Regions from separate parts of the Streptomyces sp. NPDC007971 genome, predicted to be linked through region 2. Evidence: riboswitches for the same ligand, from Rfam matches in the RefSeq annotation. Region 2 holds a riboswitch; the other holds the start of a gene.
The links. Region 2 has a riboswitch for cobalamin ahead of ACFZCP_RS18150 (prenyltransferase/squalene oxidase repeat-containing protein). Riboswitches for the same ligand answer to the same signal wherever they lie in the genome.

Region 1 (7,030 bases), on a different contig from region 2:
ACCCGCAAGGGCTACCGCGCCGGGCAGATCGCCTCCGCCGGTCTGGTCTCCCTGGCCCACGGCACCAACGACGCGCAGAAGACGATGGGCATCATCACGCTGGCGCTGATCGCGGGCGGTGCGATCGCCCCCGGCTCGAACCCTCCCACCTGGGTGATCCTCTCGGCCGGCCTCGCCATCGCACTCGGCACCTACATCGGCGGCTGGCGCATCATCCGCACCATGGGCACGGGGCTGACCGACCTGGAGCCGCGCCAGGGCTTCGCCTCCCAGACCAGTGCGGCCACGGCCATCCTGGCCTCCTCCCACCTCGGCTTCTCCCTCTCCACCACCCATGTCGTCTCCGGCTCGGTGATGGGTGCGGGCCTGGGCCGCAAGGGCGGCGTGGTCCGCTGGTCCACCGCGACCCGCATGGCCATCGCCTGGGTGCTCACCCTCCCGGCCGCCGCGCTGGTCGGCGCCGGCGCCGAGTCCGTCACGGACCTGGGTGACTGGGGCACCGCGGTCGTCGCCGTGTTCCTCGTCGGCTCCAGCGCCGCGATCTGGAAGCTCTCCCGCCGCGAGGTCGTCGACCACACCAACGTCGTCGGCGGCGACGTCGAGCCTGCCGGCGTGGTGACCACCGCCATCGCCGCGGTGACCCCGCCCCCCGCGGGCGTCGTCACCGAGGACCTGACGGCCACGATCCCGGCTCCGGCCACCACCGACCCGGCCCCGGCAACGCCGCCGGCCGCCACCGTCTGAACCCGAGCACCCGGTAACTGAAGGAAGCATTCCCATGAAGATCGACTGGGCGGCTCTCGGCTCCGTCTTCGGTGTCAGCCTCGTGTTCGCGGTGGGCCTGGTGGCCCTGTTCACCCTCGGTGTCAACGGCCTGTCGCGGCGCGAGAAGGCCGCCGCGCAGGGCGGATCCGCGGCGCTGGCCGTGACGGGTGCCTACGTGTGCTTCGCGGCCTGTGCGGCCGCGGTGGCGTACGGGTTCTATCTGATCGTGGCCAAGGCCTGATCGCGACCAGGGCCGAGGCGTGACCGAGTCCGGGGCACGGCCAAGTCCTGGCCCGCGCCGCCGAAGCCCGACCCGCGGCACCCGGTAGGGGACCCGGCCGGGTCCCGGCCCGCGGCCAAGTCCTGGCCCGCGCAAGGTCCGACACCGCCCTGCCGGGGCCCCTCGCGGGTGCCGGGCAGGGCGGTTGCCCGTTCGTCAGGGGCGGCCCTCGCTGCCGCGTTGCCCGGGGATGTCGGAACCGTCCTGGCCCGACCAGTGCATGGTCACCGTGAAGTGGGCCTCCGTGGACCCCTGCGCCACGACCACCCCCGCCTCGGCACTCACGGTGATGCCGAACTCGACCGTGACCTTCTCCGGCGGTCTCGTCAGCCCGCGGGCCTCGTGCACCAGCGCGCCCAGCGCCGGCCGTACCCGGGCGAGCGCCTGCTGAAGGGTCTCCGCCGGCTCGCCTTCCGGGACCCGCTGCACTCCGGCAGGCCGCCCCTTGCCCGCCACCTCCAGCAGGACGACCTGACCGTCGTCCAGCAGCATCTCGCCCACGTGCGCCACCGCGTGTCTCCTCCTGCGTCCGTTCATCCCGTATGACACGTACGCGCTATTGCAGATCCTCACGGACCGTGAGCACAAGGAGGCGCCCCGAATGCCGCCCGGGGATGGGGAATTCACCTCCCCCCGGTCGTCCGCCGCCTCCCCGCGTGTCGGCGATGTGGGCCTCAGCACAGTCCACCATTGCTGGTCAAAGGCAAGTTGACGGCTCTTCCGGGTGCGTGGTGGACTGCCCAGGCCATGTACGGCGGCAGAAGAGGAAGCCGGTGCGAATCCGGCGCGGTCCCGCCACTGTCACCGGGGAAGAACATCCCGGGAGCCAGGAACTCTCACCGCCGGTCTCGTCGAACCAGGGCGCGGACACCCTGAGTGAGGACACATATCGCCATGCTCGGCCGCCCATCCAGGACCAGTACCAGAACCTCCTCCGAGCCCACGGTCGGCTGAGCCGATGGGTGCCGATCGCTCATACGCGTACGGCGCCGCCGCCGGCCTTCTCGGCGATCTGATCCTCGGCGATCCGCGCCGCGGGCATCCGGTCGCCGCGTTCGGACGTGCGGCCGCAGCCGTGGAGCGGGTGCTGTGGCACGACCACCGCGGCTGGGGCGCGCTGCACACCGCCGTCTGCGCCGGCGGCGCCGTCGCCGTGGGCGCCGCAGCCGAACGGGCCGTCCGCCGCCGTCCCGTCGCCTCCGCCGCACTGGCCGCCGCCGCCACCTGGGCGGTCGTCGGGGGTACTTCGCTGGCCCGGGAGGCCCGGACCATCGGCCGGGCCCTGGAGGCCGGGGACGTCGAGGCGGCGCGGGCGCGACTGCCGCATCTGTGCGGCCGGGATCCGCAGGCCCTCGACGCCGACGGGATCGCCCGGGCCGTCGTGGAGTCCGTCGCCGAGAACACCTCCGACGCCGTCGTGGGTGCGCTGGTGTGGGGCGCGGTGGGCGGGGTGCCGGGGCTGCTCGGGTTCCGGGCCGTCAACACCCTGGATGCGATGGTGGGTCACAGGTCGCCCCGCTTCCGGCGCTACGGCTGGGCCTCGGCCCGCCTCGACGACCTCGCCGGCTGGCCCGGGGCGCGGCTGACCGCCGTACTCGCCGCGGTGGCCGGACCCGATCCCCGTGGCGCCCTGCACGCCTGGCGGGCCGACGCCCACAGGCACCCGAGCCCCAACGCCGGGCCCGTCGAAGCCTCGTTCGCGGGCGCGCTCGGCGTGCGCCTGGGCGGGACGCTCTCCTACGGCGGGCGCGTCGAGCACCGGCCCGTCCTCAACGGGGACACCGGGCGGGCCGTCCAAGTCACCGACGTCGACCGGGCCGTACGGCTCTCCCGCCGCGTCGGCCTGCTCGCGCTCGGCGTCACCGTCGCCGCGCGCCGACTCGTGAAGGGACGTGGGAAGTGAACGGCGGTCTCCTCGTGGCCGGCACCACCTCCGACGCCGGAAAGAGCGTCGTGACGGCAGGGATCTGCCGGTGGCTGGTGCGCCAGGGCGTCAAGGTCGCGCCCTTCAAGGCGCAGAACATGTCCCTCAACTCGTTCGTGACGCGCCAGGGCGCTGAGATCGGGCGGGCGCAGGCCATGCAGGCCCAGGCCTGCCGCGTCGAGCCGACCGCGCTGATGAACCCCGTGCTGCTCAAGCCCGGTGGTGAACGCAGCAGCCAGGTGGTGCTGCTGGGCAGGCCGGTGGGCGAGATGAGCGCACGCGGCTACCACGGAGGGCGCCAGCAGCAGTTGCTGGGCACGGTCCTGGACTGTCTGGCCGAGTTGCGGGGCACGTATGACGCGGTGATCTGTGAGGGGGCGGGTTCGCCCGCGGAGATCAATCTGCGGCGGACCGACATCGTGAACATGGGGATCGCGCGGGGCGCGCGGCTGCCCGTGCTCGTCGTCGGCGACATCGACCGCGGCGGTGTCTTCGCCTCGTTCTTCGGCACGCTCGCCCTGCTCTCGCCCGAGGACCAGGAACTGGTCGCCGGGTTCCTGGTGAACAAGTTCCGCGGGGACGTCTCCCTGCTGGAGCCGGGCCTGGACATGCTGCACGGGCTCACCGGGCGGCGCACGTACGGCGTCCTGCCCTTCCGGCACGGGCTCGGGATCGACGAGGAGGACGGGCTGAGGGTGTCCCTGCGGGGCACGGTCCGCGAGTCCGCCGTGACTCCCCCGGTCGGCGAGGACGTCCTGCGGGTCGCCGTCTGCGCGATCCCGCTCATGTCGAACTTCACGGACGTGGACGCGCTGGCCGCCGAACCGGGCGTCGTGGTCCGGTTCGTGGACCGGCCGGAGGAGCTGGCGGACGCCGACCTCGTGGTGGTCCCGGGCACGCGCGGGACCGTACGGGCGCTGGAGTGGCTGCGCGAGCGCGGGCTTGCGGACGCGCTCGTCCGGCGGGCCCGCGAGGGCCGCCCGGTCCTCGGCATCTGCGGCGGCTTCCAGATCCTCGGCGAGCACATCGAGGACGAGGTCGAGTCGCGGGCCGGCGCGGTCCCCGGGCTCGGTGTCCTGCCCGTGCGGGTGCGGTTCGCCCGCGAGAAGACCCTGGAACGGCCCGTCGGCGAGGCCCTCGGCGAGCCGGTCGAGGGGTACGAGATCCATCACGGGGTGGCCGAGGTCACCGGCGGTGAAGCCTTTCTGGACGGCTGCCGGGTCGGCCGGACCTGGGGCACCCACTGGCACGGCTCGCTGGAGTCGGACGGCTTCAGGCGGGCCTTCCTGCGCGAGGTGGCGGCCGCCGCGGGCCGCCGCTTCGTGCCGGCCCCGGACACCTCGTTCGCCGCGCTGCGCGAGGAGCAGCTCGACCGGCTCGGCGACCTCATCGAACAGCACGCGGACACGGACGCGCTCTGGCGGCTCATCGAGTCGGGCGCGCCGCAAGGACTGCCCTTCATTCCACCGGGAGCACCCGCATGAGCACAGTGTTGTTGTTGTCGACCGCCGACACCGATCTGCTGGCGGCCCGGGCCTCCGGCGCCGCGTACCGGATCGGCAACCCGACCCGGGTGGACGTGGCGGCGGAGCTGCCCGGCCTGATCGAGGGCGCGGACCTCGCCGTCGTACGGCTGCTGGGCGGCAAGCGCGCCTGGGAGGACGGGCTCGCCGCGCTCAGGGCCTCCGGGATCCCTACCGTGCTGCTGGGCGGCGAGGCCGTGCCGGACGCCGAGCTGATGGCCGAGTCGTCCGTTCCGGCGGGTGTCGTGGCGGAGGCGCTCAAGTACCTCGTCGAGGGCGGCCCGGCGAACCTGGCCGAGCTGACCCGGTTCCTGTCCGACACCGTGCTGCTGACCGGTGAGGGGTTCGAGGAGCCGCGGAAGATGCCGGAGTACGGGGTACACGGCGAGCGCGGGTTCGCCGAGGGCCGCCCCACCGTCGGCGTGCTCTTCTACCGGGCCCACGAGCTGAGCGGCAACACCGCCTTCGTCGACACGCTGTGCGAGGCGATCGAGGCGCAGGGCGCCAACGCCCTGCCCGTGTACTGCGGTTCGCTGCGCGGCGCGGACGCCGGGCTGTACGAGATCCTCGGCCGGACCGACGCCCTGGTCGCCACCGTCCTCGCCGCCGGCGGCACGCACGCCTCCGAGGCCTCGGCCGGCGGTGACGAGGAGGCCTGGGACATCGGGGCGCTCGCCGACCTGGACGTCCCGGTGCTGCAGGGGCTCTGCCTCACCTCCTCGCGGGCCGCCTGGGACGAGTCGGACGCCGCGCTCTCCCCCATGGACGCGGCGATGCAGGTCGCCATCCCGGAGTTCGACGGGCGCCTGATCACGGTGCCGTTCTCCTTCAAGGAGCAGGGCCCGGACGAGGTCCCGGTGTACGTCGCCGACCCCGAGCGGGCCGGGCGCGTGGCCGCCATCGCCGTACGGCACGCGCGGCTCGGGCACAAGCCGAACGCCGACAAGAAGCTGGCGCTCGTCTTCACCGCCTACCCGACCAAGCACTCGCGGGTCGGCAACGCGGTCGGCCTGGACACGCCCGCGTCCGCGGTGCGCGTCCTGGACGCCCTCAAGGAGGCCGGGTACGGCCTCACGGACTACCCGGACAACGGCGACGAGCTGATCCACCGGCTCATCGGGGCCGGCGGGCACGACGTCGAGTGGCTCACCGAGGAGCAGCTGGCCGCGGCGCCCGCGCGCGTGCCGCTGGCCGACTACCGCGCCTGGTTCGACCGGCTCGACCCCGAGCTGCGGGACGCCATGGTGGAGGCGTGGGGCGAGCCGCCGGGCAGCCTGTACGTGGACGGCGACGACGTCGTGCTGGCCTCCCTGCAGTTCGGGAACGTCGTCGTGATGATCCAGCCGCCGCGCGGCTTCGGCGAGAACCCGATCGCGATCTACCACGACCCCGACATGCCGCCGTCGCACCACTACATGGCCGCCTACCGCTGGCTGGAGGCCTCGGCGTCCGAGGGGGGCTTCGGGGCCGACGCGATCGTGCACATGGGCAAGCACGGCACGATGGAGTGGCTGCCGGGCAAGGGGCTCGGCCTCTCCCGGGGCTGTGCGCCGGACGCCGTCCTCGGCGCCCTCCCGCTGATCTACCCGTTCATCGTCAACGACCCCGGCGAGGGCACCCAGGCCAAGCGGCGCGGGCACGCCACGGTCGTCGACCACCTCGTGCCGCCGATGGCGCGTGCCGACACCTACGGCGACCTGGCCAAGCTGGAGCAGCTGCTGGACGAGTACGCGCTCGTCTCCGACCTGGACCCGGCGAAGGCACCGGCCGTGCGGGCGCAGATCTGGACCCTGGTCAAGGCGGCCGAGCTGCACCAGGACCTGCACGTGGACGAGCAGCCGGGCGACGACGACTTCGACGAGTTCGTCATGCACATCGACGGCTATCTGTGCGAGATCAAGGACGTGCAGATCCGGGACGGTCTGCACATCCTGGGCGGCGGGCCGGTCGGCGAGCCGCGCGTGAACCTCGTCCTCGCCGTGCTGCGCGCCTCCCAGGTGTGGGGCGGGCAGGCGAACGCGCTGCCGGGGCTGCGGGCATCGCTGGCCGGGCACTTCGGCCTCGTGGAGAAGGAGCTGCTCGCCGAGCCGGGCGCGCCGGTGAAGGTGCCGGCCGAACTGACGGACCTGGCCGACGGGCCCTCCCGTACGGCGGCCGACGCGATCGACCTGCTGGAGCAGTTGTGCCGGCGGATCGCGGAGGGCATGGAGGCCCGTGGCTGGGCGGTCGCCGAGAGCGGGCCGCTGGTCCGCGAGGTCCTGGGCACCGACCTCCCGGACGCGCTGGCGGTGCTGGAGTTCGCCTGCACCGAGGTGGTCCCGCGGCTGGCCCGCACGAGTGACGAGATCGATCACATCCTCAGGGCGCTGGACGGCGGTTACGTCCCGGCGGGCCCGTCCGGCTCGCCGACCCGCGGTCTGGTCAACGTGCTGCCGACCGGCCGGAACTTCTACTCGGTCGACCCCAAGGCCATCCCCTCCCGGCTGAGCTGGGAGGTCGGCCAGTCGCTCGCCGACTCGCTCGTCCAGCGGTATCTGC
Region 2 (7,030 bases):
ATCGTGAACCAGCCCATCGCCAGCATCTGGAACGGCATCCACGGGCCGACCCCGCCCGTGAGCAGCGCGGACGCGAACATCGTCACCGAGCCGAGGACGAAACCGAAGCCGGGGCCGAGCACCCGGCCGCTGAGCACCAGCAGAAAGAACATCGGCTCGATCCCGGCCGTGCCCGCGCCGACCGGACGCAACGCCGCCCCGGTCGCGGCCAGCACGCCCAGCATGGCGACGGCCTTCGGGCCCAGCCCGGACTCGGAGATCGTCGCGGCCACCACCGCGACCAGCAGCACCAGCAGGGCCGCGAAGAGCCACGGCGCGTCCTCGGCGTGCGCGCTGAGCCCGGAGTCCGGCGGCGCGAGGAAGGGCCAGCAGAAGGCGACCACACCCACCGCGCTGACCAGCACCAGCGCGGCGAGCGAACGGGCGCCGAGACGGACGGCGCGGACCCGGGCCCGCGGGGCCGTCATGCCAGGGCCTTTCGGACCTCGGCCACCGTCAGCCACTGCTGCGGCGCCAGGATCTTGGTGACCTGCGGGGCGAAGGACGGCGAGGAGACCACGATCTCCGCGGTCGGCCCGTCGGCGATCACCTCGCCGTCGGCGAGCAGCACCACCCGGTGCGCGATCTCGGCGGCCAGCTCCACGTCGTGCGTGGCCAGGACGAGCGCGTGCCCCTCGGCGGCCAGGGCGCGCAGCACCGTCACCAGGCGGGCCTTGGCCGCGTAGTCCAGGCCGCGGGTCGGCTCGTCGAGCAGGAGCAACGGAGGACGGGCGGTCAGGACCACCGCGAGGGCGAGCGCCAGACGCTGGCCCTCGGAGAGGTCCCGCGGATGTGTGTCGTCCGTGATGCCCGGCAGCAGCTCGGACACCAGGGCCCGGCAGGTGCCGGGCTCGGCACCCGCGTCCCGGTCGGCGGCCGTGCACTCGGCGCCCACCGTGTCGGCGTACAGCAGGTCGCGCGGCTCCTGCGGGACGAGGCCGACCCGGCGCACCAGCTCGCGGGGCGCGGTGCGGTGCGGGACGGCTCCGCCGACGCGGACCGTGCCGGACGACGGCTCCACCAGCCCGACCAGCGAGCCCAGCAGAGTGGACTTCCCTGCGCCGTTGCGGCCCATCAGCGCGATGGTCTCTCCGGGGGCCACGGCCAGGTCGACGTGGCGCAGCGCGGTGATCCGGCCCCGCCGGACGGCCAGGGCGCGCACCTCGGCGACCCGCTCGGGCACTCCCGGGCCGGGCACGACGGCCCGCCGGAACAGCCGACGAAGCGGACCGCCGGTGCCGGGGGCCGCCTCGGTCGCCCGGTCCCCGGCGGCGGACACGGTCCCGCGCGACGGAATCCCGACGGCGGACGACGCCGACTGCCGTCCCGGGACTTCGTCGGTGGGGGCCGTCTGCTGGGCCGGGACCCCGCCCGTGGGCGTCGGCTGCTGGGCAGGGGCCCGGGTGCCGGGCGCGGGCCGATGCGTCGCCCGGGCTCCGATGCCGGACTGCGGCTCGTTCGGGTCGTGGGCACCCGTCAGCCGTTCGCGCAGCTCACCGGCGCGACGGCGGGCGTCCCGCACGGTCAGCGGCAGCGGGGACCAGCCCGCCAGCCGCCCCAGGTCCACCACCGGCGGGTACACCGGCGAGAGGGCCATCACCTCGGCCGGGTCGCCGCACAGCGGGGCGGCGCCGGGAGCGGGCAGCAGGACGACCCGGTCGGCGTACTGGATCACGCGTTCCAGACGGTGCTCGGCCAGCAGCACCGTCGTACCGAGGTCGTGGACCAGGCGCTGCAGGACGGCCAGGACCTCCTCCGCCGCGGCCGGGTCGAGCGCCGAGGTCGGCTCGTCGAGCACCAGCACCCGGGGATGCGGGGTGAGGACCGAGCCGATCGCGACCCGCTGCCGCTGCCCTCCGGAGAGCGTGGCGATGGGGCGGTCGCGCAGGTCGGCGAGGCCCAGCAGATCCAGGGTCTCCTCCACCCGGCGCCGCATCACCTCCGGGGCGAGCCCCAACGACTCCATGCCGTAGGCGAGTTCGTCCTCCACCGTGTCCGTCACGAAATGCGCGAGCGGGTCCTGCCCCACCGTGCCCACCACGTCGGCGAGTTCGCGCGGCCGGTGGGTACGGGTGTCCCGGCCGGCCACCGTGACCCGGCCGCGCAGGGTTCCGCCGGTGAAGTGCGGAACCAGCCCGCTGACCGCGCCCAGCACGGTCGACTTGCCGACCCCGGACGGGCCGACGAGCAGGACGAGTTCACCCTCCGGCACCTCGAAGTCGACACCGCTCACGGTCGGTTCGGACGCGCCCTCGTAGGTGACGGCGACCTCCTCGAAGCGGATCACGACGGCTCCTTGGAGTCATGGGGGGCCTTGGGCACGACGAAGGCGGGCAGCAGCGCCAGCAGGACGGCTGCGGCCGGCCACAGGGGAAGGGTGGGGGCCGTCAGGGGGACGACGCCCGGGTTCAGCGCGTCCGGATCCCGTGCGGCGGCGAGCGTGAGCAGCGCGGCGACGGCGGCGCCCGAGCCCGCGACCAGCCAGGCACGCACGCCCCAGGGCTCCGGGCGGTACCGGGTGCGCGGGGTGCGGCGGCCGCCCAGGCGCAGGCCCGCGAGCGCGGCGACCACTCCGGCGCCCAGCACCGGCAGCCCGTAGGTGCCGCCCTCGGCGGTGAGCAGTCCGTACGTTCCCGCGCACACGCCGAGCAGGCCGCCGAGGGTGAGCGCGGCCGTCGTACGGCGCACCGAGGCGGGGACCTCGGCGGTACGGCCGTAGCCGCGGGCGTCCATGGCGGCGGCGAGGGCGACGGAACGCTCCAACGCGCCCTCCAGCACCGGCAGTCCCACCTGCAGCAGGCCCCGTACACCCCGGTCCGGGCGGCCGCGCAGCCGGCGGGCCGCACGCAGCCGCTGGACGTCGGCGATGAGATGGGGCGCGAAGGTGAGCGCGACGACGACGGCCACGCCCGTCTCGTACAGGGCGCCGGGCAGGGACTTCAGGAGCCGGGCCGGGCCGGCGAGGGCGTTCGCGGCGCCGACACAGATGAGGAGGGCGGCCAGCTTCAGGCCGTTGTAGCCGGAGAAGAGGAGGGCTTCCGCGGTGACCTCACCGCCCAGACGGATGCCCTGGGCCCAGTGGGGGAGGGGGACTTCGGGGAGGGTGAGCAGGGTGTGGGTGCCGGGGACGGGGGAGCCGAGCACGACCGTGAAGGCGAGGCGCATGAGGAGGACGGCGACGGCGAGCTTGGCGAAGGCGGTGTAGGAGCGGGACCAGGGGGCGGCGGAGCGGTGGGTGGCCACGACGTAGCCGGCGGCCGCTATGAGGAGGGTGAGGAGGAGGGGGTTGGTGGTGCGGGTGGCGGCGGTACCGAGCCCGAGCGACCAGAGCCACCAGGCCCCGGGGTGAAGCGGGGCGGGGCGCTGATGCCGGGCCGGGGGCGCGACCGCCGCCCGGCGCTGTCGGGGTACCGCTGCGCCCGCCCTTCCCCGCTCTCGGCTCCGCTCAAGCGGGGGGACCCCGATCGCCCCAGCGGCACGACTGCCCGCAACCAGGCGGACACGATGACCCGCACCCGCCCCGACGCGACGGCCCGCAGCCATGACGAGCCTGCCGCCGGAGGTGGCGTGATTCCCCAGGGGCGCGGGGAGCTGCGCGACCGGCCCTCGCGAATTCGCGGCCGGCGGACGAGCGTGCTGGTTCGTAGCGGGGCCGAGTTTGTCGCTGGGGGTGGCGTGATTCCCCAGGGGCGCGTGGAAGTGCGCGACCGGCCCTCGCGAATTCGCGGCCGGCGGACGAGCGTGCTGGTTCGTAGCGGGGCCGAGTTTGTCGCTGGGGGTGGCGTGAATCCCCAGGGGCGCGTGGAACTGCGCGACCAGCCCCCGCCAACCCGCAGCCACCCGACGGCCCGCAGCCAGGCGCCACCCCGTACTCAGGCGCTGCCCCGTACTCAGGCGCCACCCCGCAGGAACACCGCTAGACATTCCCGCGCCGCCGCGCCTGCCACACCGCCGCACCGCCCAGAAGCACGACCACGGCCACGCCGATCGGCAACCCCAGTGAAGGGCCGCCGTCCGACCCCTTCTGCTGCTTCCCCGGCGTCTCCGGCGTCGCCGACTTCTGCGAGCCACCGGCGGCCACCTGCTCCCCGCACCCCTTCTTCGGATACCCGACGATCGCGCACAGCAGGGCGTTCGAGTCGTAGCGCAGGGGACCCGCCACCGCGGCCAGGGCCTCGGCCGTCGTGGCGTCGGGGGCGACCCGCGCACAGGCAGTGCGGCGGGCGGGCGGCGTCTCGCCGGACGGCGCATCCGCCGCCGTGCCGGAGTCGATGACCAGGGCCACCCGCTTCGTGCCCGTCTTCGCGGGCGTGTCCGCGCAGATCGTGGCGAAGTCCGCCGTGCCGCGCGGCCGGCTCGCGTCCGCGGAATCCGCGCTCACCGCGAAACGGAAGCCCTGGACCGCACCGTCGTCGGGGCGGGCGGTCGAGGGCCCCTCGGTGGCGTACGTCCAACGGCCGCCGTCCCGCTCCCAGAAGGACCAGTAGCGGTATCCGGCGGCCTGCGCCTGGGCGCAGGCACCGGCCACGAGGACGAGCGCGGCGACGAGCAGGGCCGTGGCACGGCGGACGGCGGTCACGGCTGCTGCCGCTTCCGGCGGCCGCTGAGCAGGAAGCCGATGCCGATGCCGGCGACGAGACCGACACCGACGATCCACCAGACCTTCGTGCCCGTCTCGTGCTTCGACTGCTTCGCCTCGGTGTGCCCGGCCTTCGCGGCCTGCGGTGCCGGCCCCGTGGCGTCGAGCGCCCGCACCAGATCGGTTCCGCCGAAGTCGCGCGGGTTCTCGCCCATCGCGTGGGCGGCGAAGATCAGCTCGGCGTAGGCGGCCGGGCTGGTCTGCTGCGCCCACTTCACCGCGTTCTTCTCCAGCCAGGCGTACGGCTTCTTCGCCTGCTGCGTCGAACCGGTCGCGGCGAGCGCGACGACCGCGTCCGCGGTGTTGCCGTAGTCGGGCTGGTCCTTGGCACCCGCCAGGGAGGACATGAGATGGCCGGTCCCGGCGACGGCGCCGGCGAGGTACGCGGCGGCGTTGTCCGCCATCTGTGCCGGGGTGGGCTTGCCGGAGGCCGCGCAGGCGGGGGCCTTGTCGCGGGTCTTGCCGGGCTCGACGACGAAGCCCTTGCCGAGCGCGCCCAGCACCCCGGCCGCGGACGCGTCCGCGTTGGCGGCCGGCTTGCCCTTCTTGGCCGCCTGGTAGGCGAACGCGCCGCCGCCGTCCGCGGAGCAGGGGATGGACAGCGTGGCCAGCGCATCGAGCGGGCTCTTGCCCTCGGGGCGCAGCCCGTCGGCGTTCTCACCGGCCGCGGTGAGGGCGCCGATGACGTCGGCGGTGTGGTTGGCGTCGGTCGGCTGACCCGGTGCGTAGCCCCAGCCACCGTCCTTGTTCTGCGTCCTCTTCAGCCAGGTCACGGCCTTGTGGACCTCGCTGTCGTGCCCGCCGAGCGCGTGCAGGGCCTGGACGGCCACGGCGGTGCTGTCGATGTCCGGCTGGGCGCCGCCCTTGCCCAGGCAGGGCTTGGCCGGGTCCGCGCGGAAGGCGGGGAAGCCCCCTTCGTCGCACTGCTGGCCGACCAGCCAGTCGACGGCGGAGGAGGCCGGACGCTGGCCGAGCGTGTGCTGTGCGAGCAGGGCGAACGACTGGCGCCACACCCCGTCGTAGGTCGGGTCGGTCTTCCCGAACAGCCCCGACGGGATCGGCGTCTTCGGGGAGGGGGACGGGCCGGCGGCCATGGCGGGTGCGGCGGCGGCCAGCACGCCTATGGCGGCGAGAGCCGCGGCGCTGCGGCGGACGTTCATGGTCGGCGACTGCCTCTCCTGCGGGGAACCGGCAGCGCACGGGGACCCCCGGGCGGCTCGGCTCCGTAAACCTCGACGGTGCCGTGCGCGACGGGTCGTCGTGCACGTGAGCCGGTCAACGTTCCGTGCGAGGCGGTCCGGCTCACCGTGCGAGACGGCTTACGGCTGCGGGTCAGCGCCGGAATTGCACCGGCTTCCCCCCGTACGAGTGTGATGACGACCCCGCCACTTTACCGGCAGCCGCGCGCGGGCCGAGGGGTGGTCGTGGGCACAGCGCGGCGGTGACCAGGGTCACGGCCACGACGACTGCGGCGGACCGTACCCCTCCGGGCGTCGGCCGGATCATGCTCGTCCTGGCGCCGGCCGGACCGCGCTTGTGCTGGCGTCGGCCGAAATGCACTCGTCCTGGCGTCGGCAGGACGGCGTTCGTCCTGGCGTCGCCCGGATCGTGCTCGTCCTGGCGTCGTCGCCCGGACCATGTGAGCCCCGGCGTTGGCCGGACGGCGCTCGTCCTGACGGCGGCCGGACCATGTTGCCCTGGCGTCGGCCCGATCGTGCTCGTCCGCGGCTCAGGCCGCCTGGGGGCGCAGGGAGCCGACGGCGACGTCCAGGTAGTTCGCCATCCGGTGCAGTGCGCGGGCGCACTCCGGGGGGTCCTCGCCCTCGGCCACCCAGTGGGCGAGCCGGTCGGCCGGGCCGGCGTGCCAGGCCGCCGTGACCTCGTCGCCGGCCTGCCGGGTGAGGACCATGCGCTCGGCGGACGGCTCGTGCGCGACGGCCGGATCCAGGTCGAGCCGGGTCAGCCGGCCGGTCGCGGCCGGGTAGGCGAACTGGATCGCGGCGGCCCGCTGCCGGGTCGGGGCCACGGCCGGCAGCCCGCCGGTGGCCAGGGCCGCGGCGGCCCGTGCGAGATCGACGCCGGTGGCCCGCTCTACCAGCAGCGGGATCAGATCACCGGGCAGGTGCGGGACGACGTCGGTGACGCGGGGCCCGCGGGCGGTGAGCCGCAGACCGATGTGCACGACGGTGTGCGCGAGACCGAGCGCCCGCACGGTCCGCTCCACCGTGTGCCGCAGGAACGGGTTGTGCAGCAGCCCGTCGTGGGCGTGCACGACGTGACGCAGCGGCTGCCGGGCGGGGGGCGGGCCCGGAGTCGTACGGGTGAGGGCGGCGATGCGGACCTCGTCGTCGA

Region 1: it holds a riboswitch for cobalamin, as region 2 does, so the genes downstream of both, ACFZCP_RS13175 (cobalamin biosynthesis protein) here and ACFZCP_RS18150 (prenyltransferase/squalene oxidase repeat-containing protein) in region 2, are expected to answer to the same signal.

The regions. Positions count from the first base shown of each region.
Region 1 covers NZ_JBIBJK010000005.1:404,047-411,076, reverse strand. The annotation lists gene ACFZCP_RS13190 (inorganic phosphate transporter) at 1-744, shown strand, start outside; gene ACFZCP_RS13185 (hypothetical protein) at 779-1,006, shown strand; gene ACFZCP_RS13180 (CU044_2847 family protein) at 1,202-1,555, opposite strand; cobalamin riboswitch at 1,760-1,902, shown strand; gene ACFZCP_RS13175 (cobalamin biosynthesis protein) at 2,004-2,948, shown strand; gene ACFZCP_RS13170 (cobyric acid synthase) at 2,945-4,453, shown strand; gene cobN (cobaltochelatase subunit CobN) at 4,450-7,030, shown strand, end outside.
Region 2 covers NZ_JBIBJK010000008.1:48,141-55,170, reverse strand. The annotation lists gene ACFZCP_RS18170 (ECF transporter S component) at 1-467, opposite strand, end outside; gene ACFZCP_RS18165 (ATP-binding cassette domain-containing protein) at 464-2,326, opposite strand; gene ACFZCP_RS18160 (CbiQ family ECF transporter T component) at 2,323-3,504, opposite strand; gene ACFZCP_RS18155 (SCO2322 family protein) at 3,956-4,618, opposite strand; gene ACFZCP_RS18150 (prenyltransferase/squalene oxidase repeat-containing protein) at 4,615-5,838, opposite strand; cobalamin riboswitch at 5,952-6,078, opposite strand; gene ACFZCP_RS18145 (hypothetical protein) at 6,408-7,030, opposite strand, start outside.